Regions from separate parts of the Paenibacillus swuensis genome, predicted to be linked through region 1. Evidence: riboswitches for the same ligand, from Rfam matches in the RefSeq annotation. Region 1 holds a riboswitch; the other holds the start of a gene.
The links. Region 1 has a riboswitch for thiamine pyrophosphate ahead of thiC (phosphomethylpyrimidine synthase ThiC). Riboswitches for the same ligand answer to the same signal wherever they lie in the genome.

Region 1 (8,073 bases):
CAAAATGAATCATCTCCACCCGGTCCCCATCCCTCAGTAAAGCTTGATCCCTAATTCCAGCATCTAATATCGTCTCGTTCAACTCCACAATTACGACTTTCCCTCGAAGGTTAAGTTGCCCGAGCAACTCGCCCACTGTTTCACAGATAAGGGGCAGATCTGTGCGCATCCCATTTATCCAAAGAGTCATTATCAACACCAACTCCTTCACTGTCAGCTTACTAAAGATATCCGCGCCAACACATTCAATTCCCGCTCTGCTCAAGCGCTTGTGCCGCAAGTCCTATTCTGGATATGGACAAAGCTTCAATCCCCAGCTCCCAAGCGCCTTTCCCCTCAACAAGATCCGCAATCCATTGACCTGTAATCGGACTCAGGAGCACCCCATTGCGATAATGTCCTGCGGCAATGATTAATCCCTGAACATCCGGGTGAAGCCCTATATACGGTAATCCGTCAGGTGTTTGCGGGCGAAGCCCTGTCCAACCTCGTTCGAATTCCGTATGAACAATACCGGGCAGAATCGCCGATGCGCGTTCTAGTAAAGTTAGTACTCCCTGTGTGGTTAACCGTTTGTCATACGTCCCTTCGGTTGAGGTGGCCCCGATGAGGATCCGATTTCCCCGTTTTGGAACGAGATAACAGCAGTGACTAAATAAAGTAGATCGCAGCAACGGCTTATCGGCGATGACAGAGATACACTCCCCTTTCACAGGAATCATGGGCAGTACTAATCCGGTTTCTTTGAGTACATTTCCCGTCCAGCAACCCGCCGTCACGACCACCTGATGGGCAAAATACGTCTTCCGCGCCGTCCGAACACCGCGCACCTTTCCCCGTTCAGTCCATATTTCATGAATGTTTTCGTATTCTCTAAATGCGGCCCCATACGCTTCCGCAGCAAGTTTGTACCCCTTTACCAGCTGCGGTGCTGAAACTTGGCCGTCTCCCGGGATTGATAATGCGCCTAGCATCCATGCCGAGAGTTCCGGCTCCCGCGCTTGAAGCGCTTCGGAATCCAGCCATTCCGCTTCTTCGCCGGAAAGTCTTTGCCATTGCGCTGCCGTTTGCAACTCATCTTTGCCTTCCTCGGTGAGCACGGGAATCAAAAGGCCTTCTCGCATCAACTCTATGTCCACTCCGCTCAGATTTTTCAATTCCTGAGCTAATGCCGGAAACATTCCACGGCTTTCCAACGCCCATGCATAGAGCGGTCCCCCCTGTTGCATCTCCGCTTGCGCCGCAAGCATACCTGCTGCCGCGCCAGAAGCTTCCCCGCCCATGCCCCCGCTGTCGAGCACAATGACTTTCATGCCGCGTTTGGCCATTTGAAACGCTGCAGAGCATCCTATGATCCCGCCTCCGACGACTATGACATCCGCATGCTTCACATTCGTCTCGCTCATGCTTGCTTCTCACCTCTTACAGCGTATACTGAGTAAGCATCGAGGGCGGCGCGGTAACACCTGGCGGCTTCGACCGGATCAGCGGCTTCCCAAATGCCGGACATGACGGCAATGCCCGCCGCGCCTGCTGCGCAAACTTCCGCCACTTGCGACGTACCGATGCCGCCGATGGCGATCACCCCGGCAGCTGTTGCCGCACAGCGCACCGCCGCCGCAAGCTCCCGCACGCCGCGCCCGGGTCTGCCGGGCTTGGACGGCGTCGCGAATACGTGCCCGAAGAGCACGTACCGCGCTCCCTGCGCAGCCGCATCCCCAGCCTCTTCCGGACGGTGCACCGACCGTCCGTACACGAGGCCCGGGAAGCGATCCCTCACCTGGGCCGCCGACAGACTGCGGCCGCCCAACTGCACGCCGCCTGTGCGCATCGCCCAGGCGACGTCGGCGCGGTCGTTGACGATCAGCCGTTCCAACGAAACGCCTGCGGCCGTCAGCGCGCCGATCAACTCGCATAGCATGGCTGCGCCTGCTTGCGGCTCCCGCAAGTGGATCGCGCTGACCACCGGCGCGATCTCCGCGGCAATGCGAATCAGCCGGTCCCAAGGCTGCTTCCCATCGGTAATCACGTGCAGCTCATGCACCGCCAGCCCATCTTGTTCTGGGCGCTGGGCTTGCTGTCCCCGTGGATCTCCTTGCGCCTCACCCTTAAACGGTGATGTTCCCCCCGTATTTGCCATGCCTTCTCTTCCTGCCGTACCTTCTCTTCCTGCTATGCCTTCTCTTCCTGGCATGCCTTCTCTTGCTGCCATGCCTTCTCTTCCCGCCGAACCGCTCACCGCCGGCTCTCCGAATACTCGCGGGCTTTCTCCTCCAGGCCGCGCTCCAGTGCTTCTTCCGTTTCCATTCCATGCCGCTTCGCGTACTCCCTAATATCCTGGGTGATCCGCATGGAACAGAATTTCGGGCCGCACATGGAGCAGAAGTGCGCACTCTTCGCGCCTTCCGCAGGCAGCGTCTCATCGTGGAATTCCATCGCTCTCTCCGGATCGAGCGACAAAGCAAACTGGTCGCGCCACCTGAACTCGAACCGCGCTTTGGACAGCGCGTCATCCCGCTCTTGCGCGCCCGGATGCCCCTTGGCCAAATCCGCCGCATGCGCCGCGATTTTGTACGCGATCACGCCTTCCCGAACATCGTTCTTGTTCGGCAGGCCCAGATGTTCCTTCGGCGTCACATAGCACAGCATCGACGTGCCGAAGGAACCGATCAACGCCGCACCGATGGCGGATGTGATATGGTCGTAGCCCGGCGCGATGTCCGTCGTCAGCGGACCCAGCGTATAGAATGGAGCTTCTTTACAAATCTCCATCTGTAACTCCACGTTCTCCTTGATTTTGTGTAACGGAACATGACCCGGACCTTCAATCATCACCTGCACATCATGTCTCCATGCGATTTCCGTCAATTCCCCCAGCGTTTGCAATTCCGCAAATTGCGCCTCATCGTTGGCATCGGCAATGGATCCCGGACGCAAACCGTCGCCAAGCGAGAACGCGATATCATACGCCTTCATAATTTCGCAAATTTCCTCAAAATGCGTATACAGGAAATTTTCCTTGTGATGAGCCAAACACCACGAAGCCATAATCGATCCGCCCCGGGAGACGATGCCCGTAACCCGTTTCGCCGTCATCGGCACATAACGCAGGAGCACGCCGGCATGGATTGTGAAATAGTCAACCCCTTGTTCCGCCTGCTCAATCAACGTGTCCCTGTAGATGTCCCAGGTCAGCGCCTCCGCTTTGCCTCCCACTTTTTCCAGCGCCTGATAAAGAGGCACCGTTCCCACCGGAACCGGGGAGTTACGTATAATCCACTCTCTTGTCGTATGGATATGCTGACCTGTAGAAAGGTCCATGATCGTGTCTGCTCCCCAGCGAATGGCCCATGTCATCTTCTCCACTTCTTCCTCAATGGATGAGGATACGGCGGAGTTGCCGATATTAGCGTTGATCTTCACCAGGAAGTGCCTTCCGATTAACATCGGTTCACTTTCAGGATGATTAATATTGTTGGGCAAAATAGCCCGGCCGCAAGCAATCTCATTCCGCACAAATTCAGGATCCATCCCTTCCCGGATGGCCGCGAATTCCATCTCCGGGGTAATAATGCCCCTGCGGGCGTAATGCATCTGCGTCACATTCTGACCTGCTTTGGCCCGAAGCGGATTCGAATGAACCCGCGGAAACCTTTCCTCCGCTTCCTGACTCCGCCATCCCGCGGCCGGCATTCCGTTATCTTCCGGTTTCACCGTACGCCCTTCATATGTTTCAACATCGCCCCGGCGCGTAATCCAAGGTTGCCGAAGAGCGGGTAATCCTTGACGGATATCGGTCTGGTGCTCCCCGTCCGTATACAAACCGCTTGTATCATATACCCGTACAGGCGCGTTATGTTCAACACCTTCTGAAGTCTCCGTGTCGCTTAATGCAATTTCCCGCATCGGCACCCGTACGTCATCCGCGGTACCCTCCACATAAATTTTCCTGCTCGCCGGAAAAGCCTTGATATACGGCGCTCCCGTTTCTTCTGCCATTTTGGACATAGCCAAAAAACCTCCTCAACATGATTTAGCCGCTCTCGATCAGCGCATGAAACATCTTCAGAGGTCCGCCTGGACATCCGGAACCGCAATTTCCCGACAAAAAAAGACCGCAAGCATAAACAAGCGGTCCTGTGGTCAGTCGTTACGACTCCAAGGCTTCATTCCTCCGCTGGCATTATCCAGTTCAGGTATAACGGTCAAGTGCCGTATCAGCACTCCTCTCAGCCCGGTTCTCCGAGCTCCCGCGAACAATATGTAATTCCAACCAAGCATACATGAGAAGGTAAAGATTGTAAATCCTTATTTGGCAAAATAGTTCTTTCTGATCATCTCATCGTCCCTGTATTCCGTATTCTCACACGAACATCGATGTTGTACTCCGCATCCTGCATGGATTTTCGCCACTTTTCTCGCGTCCAATCTCCTCTAAACTCAGCCCGTATATATCTTCCGATTCCGGCTGGGTCAATGGAAAGCCTGTTATATTTTTGGATTAACCGATGAACATCTTGTTTAATATGCTTTTCACTTTCACGTTCAAGTTTATTTATATCCGCAGGATCCTCAAGATCCAGTCCATCCTGAAAATCCTGCACGGCACCCTGCTCCATCAGCTTCATATGGATTGTTGCTTTGTCCAGTGAACCCTTTACCGTTGTCTTCATCCGGCTCCTCACAAAGTCAAGGAGTAGATATTGTTGTGAAGAGCCCTCCAGATCCAAATCTACTGTGATATTGGGAATATGTTTATCGCTCCGCATCATCTCCACCATTCGGGTTTCTTCCAACGTATTGAACGCGACCAATCGATCTTCACGGAATAACCCGATTTTTGAGATCTCTACGATCTCCTCGTGCTTTTCCAGGTAAGGAACCATGGGGTCGCTTACCTCATTGGTCACCCGAAAGATAAAGTCCCGTAACGTAGTAAACGGACTGAATGATGTTGATTCCCGAGGATGCAAGAGATCATTTAAATACATACTTTTCTGCTTGGAAGCCATGCCTCCTGACATAAATTCATGTACCGTTCCTTTTACGACAGCGATATAGGCGTTATTGGAAATCAACGGATCACGATATAAATTTAAGAGTGTGGTTAGCAACCCTTCGTTTCTGGCCATTTCCTCGCTGAACAGAATGACTCTGACTTGACGGGCGCTCAATGTTTTTCCGGAACGAGCCGAAAGACGGTATAACATTTCATGGGGCAGTTGCACGACAGAGGACAGCACTTTATCCTCATCCGATTGTTCGTTGGTCGGTTGAGGAACAGATACAGTCACGTTGTATTTATGCCCGGCAGCCTGATCAAATCCGATTACACCCGCCATATCCAAGTCTTCAATTGCTTGCCTTTCCATCTCCGGAGCACAACCTGTCAGGATCAGCAGTATCATGCATGTGCTTAGGCTTATCAAAGCTCTACTTGTCATGACGCGCCGCCTTTCTTTGGCTGATGAAATGCAACCCGAGTAACAATAGGCTCCACAATATTAATATATAGCCTGCAACATTGGCGTATTGATAATAATAAGCGTATTTAATAATGGTTGCGGAAGGTACCCTGATGATTACAAACACGGCGGCAACACAAAGATAAATATGGAGGCTTCGCTTCTTTCTCCATAAACCGTCCAACCCTTTGGCGCTCACCCATAAGTAGGCGGCGGCGGTGGTGACCACTGTAAACAACCATAATGCCAGACCCAGATTCTCAATACGTTCCACAAAGGTAAATTCTACCGATTTCAGAATATCAAGCAAAGGGTATTGCACATTCTCCAGTTGCCAGCGTGAGAAATAAATGACTCCCGCAAAGCTCACTGAAAGATATAACAATACTGTAATCCATAGTCCGATGGATGCATGCTTCAGCGCTTGCTTTCGGTTTATGATGTATGGAAAGTAGAACAGGACCAATTCAAATCCAAACATGGAGGGAAAGCCTGATAGAAACGCAGTCCAAGTATGTTCCCATGGCGCAAGCGGAAACAAGGGCAACAGGTTCGTAAACTCCCCTTTTTGCATAGACCACTTCAGACAATAAATGATCCATCCCGTTAAAATAAAGGAAAGGATACACATCCGGGCAATATGTCGAATGCCGCCAAATACGATGTAGGCGACGACCAGAAGCAGCGCAATCAACGGCAAATACGTGTTCATGTCAGGTAAAGACACCGTGCCCACCAACATGACATAACCTGAAACGACCACCGCCGTTTGGAATACACCATAGATGACAATGGCATAGTTACATACGGAACCAATCCATAACCCAAGCAGCTTGCGATTGATTTCAAACAAGTTTAATTCGGGGTATTTGCCGGCCAAAATCGTCATGGGAATAAGAGTGAGTTGCGCGATAATTGCCATCATAATTACGAGCCACCACTGGGTATGACCGGCGGGACTCAGAAGATGAGGCAGCACAATAACACTGTAACCTACCATCACATTTTGCCCTAGAAAAATAACGTGCACCGGCTTTAAATGTCTGACTCTTGCGGATTGGGTCATTTGCTCTTACTCCTCATCCATCGGACGTTTCACGCGGTTCCCCGCTTTCGCGGCAGCGGATTGTTTCAGCCACTGCAGAATCGGCGCTCTGTAAATACTGGTTCTCCAGTCCGTTTGCTCACTTGTCATGGGGGTAGAAATGTAAACATGTCCCATGGACGTTAGCTTTAGCAGATGACTCAAGAGAAACGCCAGCACCATCATCTGACCGAACAAGCCGAACATCCCTGCACCGAATATGAAGGCATACCGAACGAGACGTCCGGCCGTGCTAAGGAGATAGTTGGCGGGCAGGAAGGACAGCAATGCCGAGATGGATACCAGCACGATGAGCACATTGCTCGCAAGTCCGGCTTCCACAGCCGCCGTACCGATGACGATACCCCCGACTACGCCGATCGTCTGACCTATTTTGGCAGGCATGCGCGCCCCCGCTTCCCTCAGAATTTCGATAACCAACTCAATACACAGCACCTCGATCAGAGGGGAGAAAGGTACTTTGGAACGCGATTCCAATAAGAGTTGCAACAGTTCAGGCGGCAGCATCTCCTGATGAAACGTATTGATGGACACGTACATGGACGTGAGCATTATGCTTATAAAGAAACCGAAGACCCTAAGCAGACGGATTGCCGTCCCGCCCGTCCATCGAATGTACCAATCCTCCGGGCTGATAAACAGTTCATAGAAGGTTATCGGACAAATGATGACCTCCGGACTCCCGTTCATCAGGATGCATACTTTACCGTTCAATAAAGCTTGGGTGACGTTGTCAGGACGCTGGGTAAGACCCAACTGGGGAAATGGAGAGAACGGATGGTCTTCCAGCAGTGAGTTCAGCTGCGAAGCGGATAACAGTCCTGGATGCTCCACATGTTTTAATCTGGAAAGGACCTTGCTCACAAGTGAAGGGTTGGCAATATGCTCCAAATACATGACCGCAACTTCCGTCCCGGATTCCGTTCCGATTCGGAGCCCAGGACTCTTCAGGTAAGGATTGACGATCCGTTTCTTTATCTGGGACAGGTTCGTCTCCAGCGACTCTGTAAACGCATCTTGAGGTCCTAACACCGTGCCTTCGTTCTCTGAAGGCGCAATACTTCGCTGGCTTGTTTTCATCGTGTTTATTTTGTATATTTCATCTGACTGCTCCATGAGCAATACCGTATATCCGTTCAAAATATCTCGAATTAATGAACTTAGATCGTTATCGTTTACTATTTGCGAGAAAGGCAACGCATCCTCAACAGAGCGGGTATCCGTTGAATCCTGTAAAGGTTTAATTACGAGTAGTTGAAGGTTGGCATAATCCTGAAGCGACTTGATATAGATGAGTACCGCTTTCCTCTTAAAGACGGTAATATCTTCGAATTTCGCGTCCTCAATGTCCTTCAGTTGCGATTGGATGGATTCCTTGGTAAATACACTTTTCAGACCCACTTTGATCCCACCTCCTTGCCACCCATCTTTGCCTACTCGACTTTTTTTATACGGCGGAAAAGAGTTCGGATTTCATAACTTAAATCAAGTATTGGATCGGAA
Region 2 (8,073 bases), 300 kb from region 1:
TACGATGATATCCTTTGATATTCAAGAGAAAAACGGGAAGTCTTATATTACTTTGCGTCATATGAACTGGAAAGAAGTAACGCCATTTTATCGCTCCTGTAACTATAACTGGGCAATTTTCCTTTATAGTCTCAAATCCTACTGTGAAGATGGCGAGGGTATCCCCTATCATAAACGTAAGTTTTAACATAGCCTTTAAAAAAAAACTCTATCGAGGCCTCTATAGATGGCGACCGTGTTTGGCTCTGTTGGAGTCTAAAGAGTTTACGCGCGAGGCTGGATCATGTTGCTTGGTCAACTGCCACGTATTAAATGCATCTCAGCGCCGATGCTGGGTTATCCCTAAGAATCAGGTGAACATTATATTAGTTCCAATGCTGGGTTATCCCTAAGAATCAGGTAAAAAGTTTCAAAAAACTCTTGTAATCAGAACATTTGTTTGGTATTATATGACATATACAGAACATTTGTTCCTTCATTGCGTAAAGAGAGTGAGGATTATGTCTATTCATGAAGTAACTTTCGATCAATTCAGACGTAAGTATCATGATGAGGCTTCATGTATGCCAATCCTGATCTCAGCCAAGTGGCCCAACGGATACCGATGAGTGCGTTAAGGCCAATGTCATTATCACACGTCGGCTACCTCTATATGAATGCCGCAACTGCAAGTATCAAGCTTCTCTTCTCGTAGGGACCATTATGCAAGGAAGCCGCACTTTACTTCATAAGTGGTTTCAAGCTTTATTTCTTATTGCTAACCCACTGGCTACAATTAACGCGGTGCAACTATCTACCATCATTGGAGTCACTTATAAGACGGCTTGGTTAATCCTTCACAAACTTCGCCATGCCATTCAGCAAGGAGATGCAGAGCAGCTGCTCACAGGACTTGTCGAAGTAATTTCAGCTACGTACAATCCGTGCAATTTCCATATTAAAGGCTTTAAGACGATGCGCAATGAGCAGCCATTTGTTGGAGGGGCCTCTCTTAACTATGGTGAAGTTTCCTATGTCAAGCTGAAGCATGTTTTTATACCGAAACATCATCCTAACAAAGAACTTAGTTATTGGGATTATTCCAACTTTATTCAGACTCATGTTAGTCCTTCGGTCCGAGTTCCTTTTATTCATTATGGTTTCAGAAAGGAGAACGCTTGTGACACGTTAAATATAATCTGTGATTCTGTTCCTGTTCGAATAAACGAGCGTTACTACGGAGTAAGTGACAAGCATTTACAATCGTATCTGGATGAAGTCTCCTATCGTATCAATCATTCGTTTAAACCGAACCGCGCCGTATCGAGGTTATTTCGGCTGTTCATTGTTACACCTGCTGTTACTTATAAACAACTCATTTCACGCAAACCGATGTGCTTACATGAACAGATTGCCTGACTCACGGACAACCATTTTTTACAATTACATATTTCCTTCTCTAAACACATTAATACTAATTTTCCAAATATCACTCCATTGCCTTCTTCGATCACACCACTGAGCCTTCGGGATAACCCAGCATTTCAATCTTCGATCACACCACTGAGCCTTCGGGATAACCCAGCATTTTAGTCTTTGATCACACCACTGAGCCTTCGGGATAACCCAGCATTTCAGTCTTCGGTCACATCACTGAGCGTTCGGGATAACCCAGCATTCAAGTTCAAATAAGTATCAATACCCCCCTAAAGAAGTACAAACCCTAGTTATCACTCCTATTTTATATACTTTCTATCATGAAAAAAGACGCCTATTGGCGTCCTTCTTGATTTTCATAATAACAACTAGCTTCGCAGCCCCTCATAAATTTCACGCCGCAACTGGATGAAAGCCGCGTCATGGCGAATTTCTTCTTTACGCGGTCTCCCGAACGGCACTTGTATCTCGCGAATTACCGTTGCCGGCCTAGGCGATAAGATGTAAATTCGGTCCGACAGCAGCAAAGCTTCTTCAATGGAATGGGTGACGAACAGCACCGAGCGCCGGTCCTCTTCCCACACCGATAGGAGCCACTCTTGCATCTCTTGCCGGGTGAGCGCATCCAGTGCCCCGAACGGTTCGTCCAGGCACAGCAGTTCCTTGGGGCTAAGCAACGCCCGCAAGAACGCCACCCGCTGCTGCATGCCGCCGGACAACACATGCGGATAGCTGTCCGCATAGCCGTCCAAGCCGATGCGGCGCAGCCACGCCATCGCCTCAGCGCGCGCCTCGGCGTCCGCGGTCCCTTCAACCTCCCTTATCAGCAGGAGGTTGCCAAGCACCGTGCGCCATGGCAGCAGCGTGTTGCTCTGCGGCATGTAGCTGATGCGGCCCGTCTGCCCGGTGACGTCCGCGCCGTCCAGCAGCACCCGGCCGCCCGACGGCGTCAGCACGCCGCCGATGACTTGGAACAGCGTGCTCTTGCCGCTGCCCGAAGGCCCGATGACGGAGACGAACTCTCCGTCACCAACCCGCAGGTTGACCCCGTCCAACACGGGGACACCTGCCTGCACACCCCGCCGCTCCCGCGGTCCCGCACCGCCGCCGGCGAACGTCAGAGAAATATCGCACAACGCAAGCTTGCTGCTCATTTCTCTTCCTCCTCTCCGGCCCCCGCGTTCCACGGGGTGACCCAACGTTCCAGCGCGCCCATGGCCGCGAACAACACCAAACTAAGCGCGGCGATAACGCCGATCGCCACAAACACACGGTCGGCCCGGAAGGAGGCCGACGCGAGCGTCATGTAGACGCCGATCCCCTTCTCGGCGCCCAGCCATTCCGCGATGACCGCTCCCATGACGCTGTAGGTCGCGCCGATCTTCAAGCCCGAGAACAGGTGCGGCAAGGCGCCCGGCAGCTCCAGCTTCATGAAGATCTGCCGCCGGGAGGCGCCGATCATCCGCATATAGCGCACCATGTCGCGGTCCGCGTGCCGAAAGCCTCCCAACGCGGCGATCAACACCGGAAAGAAGCACACAAGCACGATCAACACCAGCTTTGGCATAACCCCGAAGCCCAGCCACAGAATAAGCAGCGGCGCCAGCGCAATCGTCGGCACACTCTGCGAGAGAATCAGCAAAGGTTCAGCCAACCGCCGTAACCATGGCAACAGATGTAAGACGAATGCGAACAGTACGCCCAGCGCCGCACTCAATGCGAATCCGCCTACAGCAAGCACAGCAGTCGCCGCGGCATGTTCTCCTACCCGCTCCCGGGACGCCCATGCTTCCGTACCGATCTGCCACGGACTTGGCAGCAGCCAGGCTTCGATCCCGAACACGACCGTCGCGGCTTGCCACAGCGCCAGCAGTCCGAGGATCCCGGCCGCGGCCATGCCCACAGCGTGAATCCGAACACGTTTCATTTATCTGTACTTTTCGGTCAGTTGATCCATCGACGCGCCTTCCGGGTTATGGTATAACGTCATTTGGGTCATGACCCGCGGACATCCGGCCTGAATCATCGCATCGTTCATGTCCTTTACGATCTCCAGAAGGTGCGGCAATTCCCCTTCCAACGTGGTGTTTAGCGCATTCACCTGATGCTTGACGCCGGACTTTTGTATAACTTCAATGGCCCGGTCCACGTATGGAATCACATCTTCATTTCCTTTAACGGACGGTATAATTTGTACACTTAATAATGTAGTTGCCATGTGCTGCCCTCTCCCTTCATCCTTATTCCGGCAAAAAGTCGTTCGTAAACGCCTTCTCCGCTTCCAACGGCTTGTCAATCAGTTTGTATTCCTGCATCCATGCCGCGTAGCCTTCCCACACGCTCAGCTTCTGCTCGCCCCAACGCTTGGCGTCGTCCTGATACTTCGGACTCAGCCATTTCTGCGAAGCGCGAACGAGCTCCGGATCCAGATCAGGCTCCGCTTTAATCAACAGCTCGGCCGCTTGTTCCGGCTCATCAATCGCATACTGATACCCTTTGGCCGTGGCCGCCATAAATTTCTTCACTAACTCAGCATTGTTATTGACATGTTCTTCATTCGTCACGATGACCGGCGTATAGTAATCCAGTTTCTCTGAAAATTCATTCAAATAAACCATATCAATCGGTTCCTTGCGAAGTTCCGCCTCAACCCCGGTCCAAGCGTAGTAGATCCAGGCAAAATCCACATCCCGCTTCGTCATCGTAAAGAAGTCCGCGTCCCCCGCCTGAACGATCTTCACCTTCTTCACATCGGCGCCGTCCGCCTGCATCAGGGAATCCAGCATCGCCTCTTCCGCCGGGGATCCAAAGCCGCCGTAGGTCTTCCCTTCGAAATCCTTCGGGGATTTCACACCCTTGGCAACCGGCGCAGCAAAGCCGGACGTATTATGTTGAATAACAGCCGCCAAGGATACGAGCGGCACATTCTGCAAGCGCGCCAGGGTAACGCCCTCCTGATAGGAAACGCCGAAATCCGCGCTGCCGGTAGCCACCATCTGGTCCGCTCCGCTTTGACCGGGTTGAATGATCTCCACATCAAGGCCCTGTGCCTTGTAGTATCCTTGATCCCTTGCGACGTAGAGACCCGTATGATTCGTGTTAGGCGTCCAATCCAGGACAACCTTCACTTCCTTCAGCTCCGCCGGCTTAGTCTGTTTCTCCCCCTTGGCATTCTCAGCCTTGTTTCCGTCCGTGCCCGCTCCGCAACCTGCCAAAAGTATCGTTCCCGTCAGCAGCAAAATCCCTATTTTTCTCATACCCAACGCATCCATCTCCCCTTCTCTACTAACCAAAATCAGGAAATAAAAAAAAGACCCGCGGATAAACACAGTCGGCTCTAAGAATATGCGCAACTACAGGCGCATCGTGAAATTCTCTCCGCTGGCATTATCCAGTTCAGATTAACGGTCTGCGTCACGAGGACGCACTCTCAGCCTGACTTCATCAAGCTCCCGTATTTCCTATTCAGTTGTTAACAACAATACACGCAATCTTGTCCGTTTTCAACACCTATTTTGCTCGGAATGGCGGTCCGTGTTTCCTGTTGTAAGTTACCTGGTCATTGATTTGTCCTATGAATTATGTCAATATAGTCTGATACACAGATACACTGAGTAGGACAAGGAACAGGTGAACGATAAACATGATGAAATCCGCAATGCGTCTGTTAACCGAACTATCATCACGCAAATTTATTTCTAAGCTGACCGGCGGTTTCGCGCAGTCCCGCGCCAGCCGCAAGCTTATTCCGAAGTTCGCCCAAATGTACGGCATCCGTATCGAAGACGCGGAGAAGGCCCTTTATGAATATGCTTCACTGAACGATTTCTTCACCCGCCGCCTCAAGCCCGGACTTCGTCCGTTGGCCGAAGATACAGCGGCGCTGATCAGTCCTGTCGATGCCCGCATTACAGGTATGGGCGTTATAGACAACGGGTCCCTGCTGAATGTTAAAGGACAGGATTACACCCTTGAAGAACTATTGCATTTCTCTCCCCGCTCGGAAAGTTACAAGCACGGATTCTATTATGTCCTGTACCTGAGCCCGACGGATTATCATCGCATACACACGCCGGTAGCCGGGGAAATGGTGGAAACCGAGCATATTCCCGGTAAAGTATACCCTGTTAACGAGTTCGGATTAAGGCATATGAAACGTGTGCTTAGCCGGAACGAACGCTTAATCTCCTATATTCGTCATAACCGCGGTGAAGTCGCTGTCGTGAAAGTCGGCGCCATGAATGTCAGCAGCATCAAATACGCCGATCCCGGACTTCAAGAATTCGAACGCGGTCAAGAGCTGGCTTACTTTCAATTCGGCTCCACCGTCGTGCTTCTTACAGAAGACGGAACCTTTGACCCGCGAACGGACCTGCAAGTCGGAGATAAGGTTAAGATGGGCGAGGCGCTGGGACTTTTGCATGAAAAGCAGTGAATAGATTAAATTGTGATGAAGCGGCTTCGGCCGCTTTTTTTTGCGGGAGGAAACCGGTGTGAAGCTTGTCCTTTCCCGTGTTATAATCAAAGTAAGCGTATTCTGCAGCGGAAAGGGAGCTACTTATTATGATTATCCGTAATTTGACGAAGTCGATTGATAGCCAACTTATTTTAAATAGGATCAGTATGGAGATTAACGAAGGTGAATTGGTGGCCGTTCTCGGCGCCAGCGGCAGCGGAAAGACAACGTTCCTGAAATGCCTGGCCCTGCGTGAACGCTGGGATGACGGTCAATACATATATGAAGGCAATGATATAACAAATTCGAGTTGGCTGGAGCGGCTTAAGCTGTCCAAACATTGGGCGTATCTGGAGGAAAAGGCGGATATTCAGCCCAGAAAAAGCGCGTTAAAGAACGTGTTAAGAGGCCGATTATTCTACACGCCGTTCTGGAGGCTGATCACAGGTCGTGTTTCCACAGAAGAATATGCGAACGCGATGGATTATTTGGAGAACGTCGGTTTGCTTGACAAAGCGGCATCGCCCGCGGAGAAGCTGAGCGGCGGCGAACGGCAGCGGATCGCGTTAGCGAGGGGTTTTGTGCAACGGGCCAAAGTGATCTACGCGGATGAGCCCATCTCGGGGATCGATCCTTCAGGCGCGGAGCGCGTCATGCAAGATTTCCGTTATGTCTGCAAGCGGGATAAAGCCACGGTCATCTGCACGATGCATAACGCCGAAGTGGCGCAACGCTATGCAACACGCATTCTCGGTTTAGCCGGGGGCAAAATCGTCGTCGACGTCACCGGACGACCGTTGACGCAGCGGGAGCGCAGTTTAATATTTGGGTAGGATAGGATGGCATATGACGAGGACTCTCGGGACGTAAACATATACTTTCCGATGATCAATCGAGTAGGAGGGAGTGATTAACTCCCGACCTCTCACACCACCGTACATACCGTTCGGTATACGGCGGTTCATGACATATTCCGCAGTGAGTTGTATCTGTCCGTTAGACTCTTTAAGCCGCAGGATTCCCAATATTGGTTACCCAGTGCGCGGTGTAAGATTGGACTCTTTGCAATACGCCAATACCCTTTACGGGTATTCCCCCATTCATAGGCTTTATCTCTGGGCATACCCAAGGATATAAGCCTTTTCACTTTGGTTTTTGGATTCTTCCATTGTTTCCAAAGGCACATTCGTAACCTTCTTCTAATCCATGAATCCATCTTTTGAAAGATACTTGGTGTATCCGCAAGCGAGAAGTACCCACACCATCCTATGAGGTATTGGTTTAGTTCCTTAATTCGCTCTTCCATTTTCATCGACTTCTTTCGGGACGTGATCGCTCGAATCTTAGTCTCCGCTTTCTGCAAGGATTGCTTCGCAACCCTCACCTTTGGGTCTTGATTCAAGCTGAAGCTAAATCCAAGAAACTTTCGCTTCCATGGCCGGTCTACCGCGCTCTTGGCTTGGTTTACCTTTAGCTTTAGTTTTGTCTCGATGAATTTGGTGACAGATGCCTTGACTCGTTCGCCTGCTCTCTTGGTTTTCACGTAGATGTTACAGTCATCCGCGTAGCGAACGAACCTAAGTCCACGTTTTTCAAGTTCCTTGTCTAATTCGTCCAGTACGATGTTAGATAGCAATGGACTTAGGGGACCCCCTTGCGGGGCTCCCTCCGAAGTCGGCTTAACTAACCCGTTCTCCATTACGCCCGACTGCAAGTATTTACGGATGAGTAAAAGCACTTTCTTGTCCCTTACTTTCTCCGCAATCTTCATCATGAGCCTGTCATGGTTGACTCGGTCAAAGAACTTCTCTAAATCCAAATCGACAACGAAGCGATATCCTTCTTTCATGAATGTTTTCGCTTTCCTTACTGCGTCATGGCCTCTCCGTCCGGGACGGAAGCCATGACTATGTTCGGAGAACTGTGGATCGAAAACGGGGTTTAGTACTTGGGCGATGGCTTGCTGGATTACTCGGTCTGTCACGGTAGGTATGCCTAGCTTCCGAAAGCCTCCGCCATACGGTTTCGGGATTTCGACCCGTCGCACGGGGCTCGGTTCATAGGTACCTTCTTCTATAGCTTCGCGTATCTTCTGCCAGTTTTGTTTCATGTGTTCGCGTAAGGTTCTTACGCTCATTCCATCCACGCCGTGGCTTCCTTTATTTGCTTCCACACGCTTTAAAGCGCCAAGAAGATTTTCT

Region 2: it holds a riboswitch for thiamine pyrophosphate, as region 1 does, so the genes downstream of both, SY83_RS07255 (ABC transporter substrate-binding protein) here and thiC (phosphomethylpyrimidine synthase ThiC) in region 1, are expected to answer to the same signal.

The regions. Positions count from the first base shown of each region.
Region 1 covers NZ_CP011388.1:1,963,053-1,971,125, forward strand. Annotated here, with positions in the region: gene thiS (sulfur carrier protein ThiS) at 1-190, opposite strand, end outside; gene thiO (glycine oxidase ThiO) at 246-1,406, opposite strand; gene SY83_RS08600 (thiamine phosphate synthase) at 1,403-2,212, opposite strand; gene thiC (phosphomethylpyrimidine synthase ThiC) at 2,236-4,008, opposite strand; TPP riboswitch at 4,152-4,264, opposite strand; gene SY83_RS08610 (Ger(x)C family spore germination protein) at 4,335-5,444, opposite strand; gene SY83_RS08615 (GerAB/ArcD/ProY family transporter) at 5,434-6,531, opposite strand; gene SY83_RS08620 (spore germination protein) at 6,538-7,971, opposite strand.
Region 2 covers NZ_CP011388.1:1,658,165-1,666,237, forward strand. Annotated here, with positions in the region: gene SY83_RS07230 (SRPBCC family protein) at 1-187, shown strand, start outside; gene SY83_RS07235 (hypothetical protein) at 703-1,398, shown strand; gene SY83_RS07240 (ABC transporter ATP-binding protein) at 1,785-2,570, opposite strand; gene SY83_RS07245 (ABC transporter permease) at 2,567-3,313, opposite strand; gene SY83_RS07250 (thiamine-binding protein) at 3,344-3,634, opposite strand; gene SY83_RS07255 (ABC transporter substrate-binding protein) at 3,657-4,673, opposite strand; TPP riboswitch at 4,773-4,882, opposite strand; gene asd (archaetidylserine decarboxylase) at 5,060-5,851, shown strand; gene SY83_RS07265 (ATP-binding cassette domain-containing protein) at 5,980-6,705, shown strand; gene ltrA (group II intron reverse transcriptase/maturase) at 6,834-8,073, opposite strand, start outside.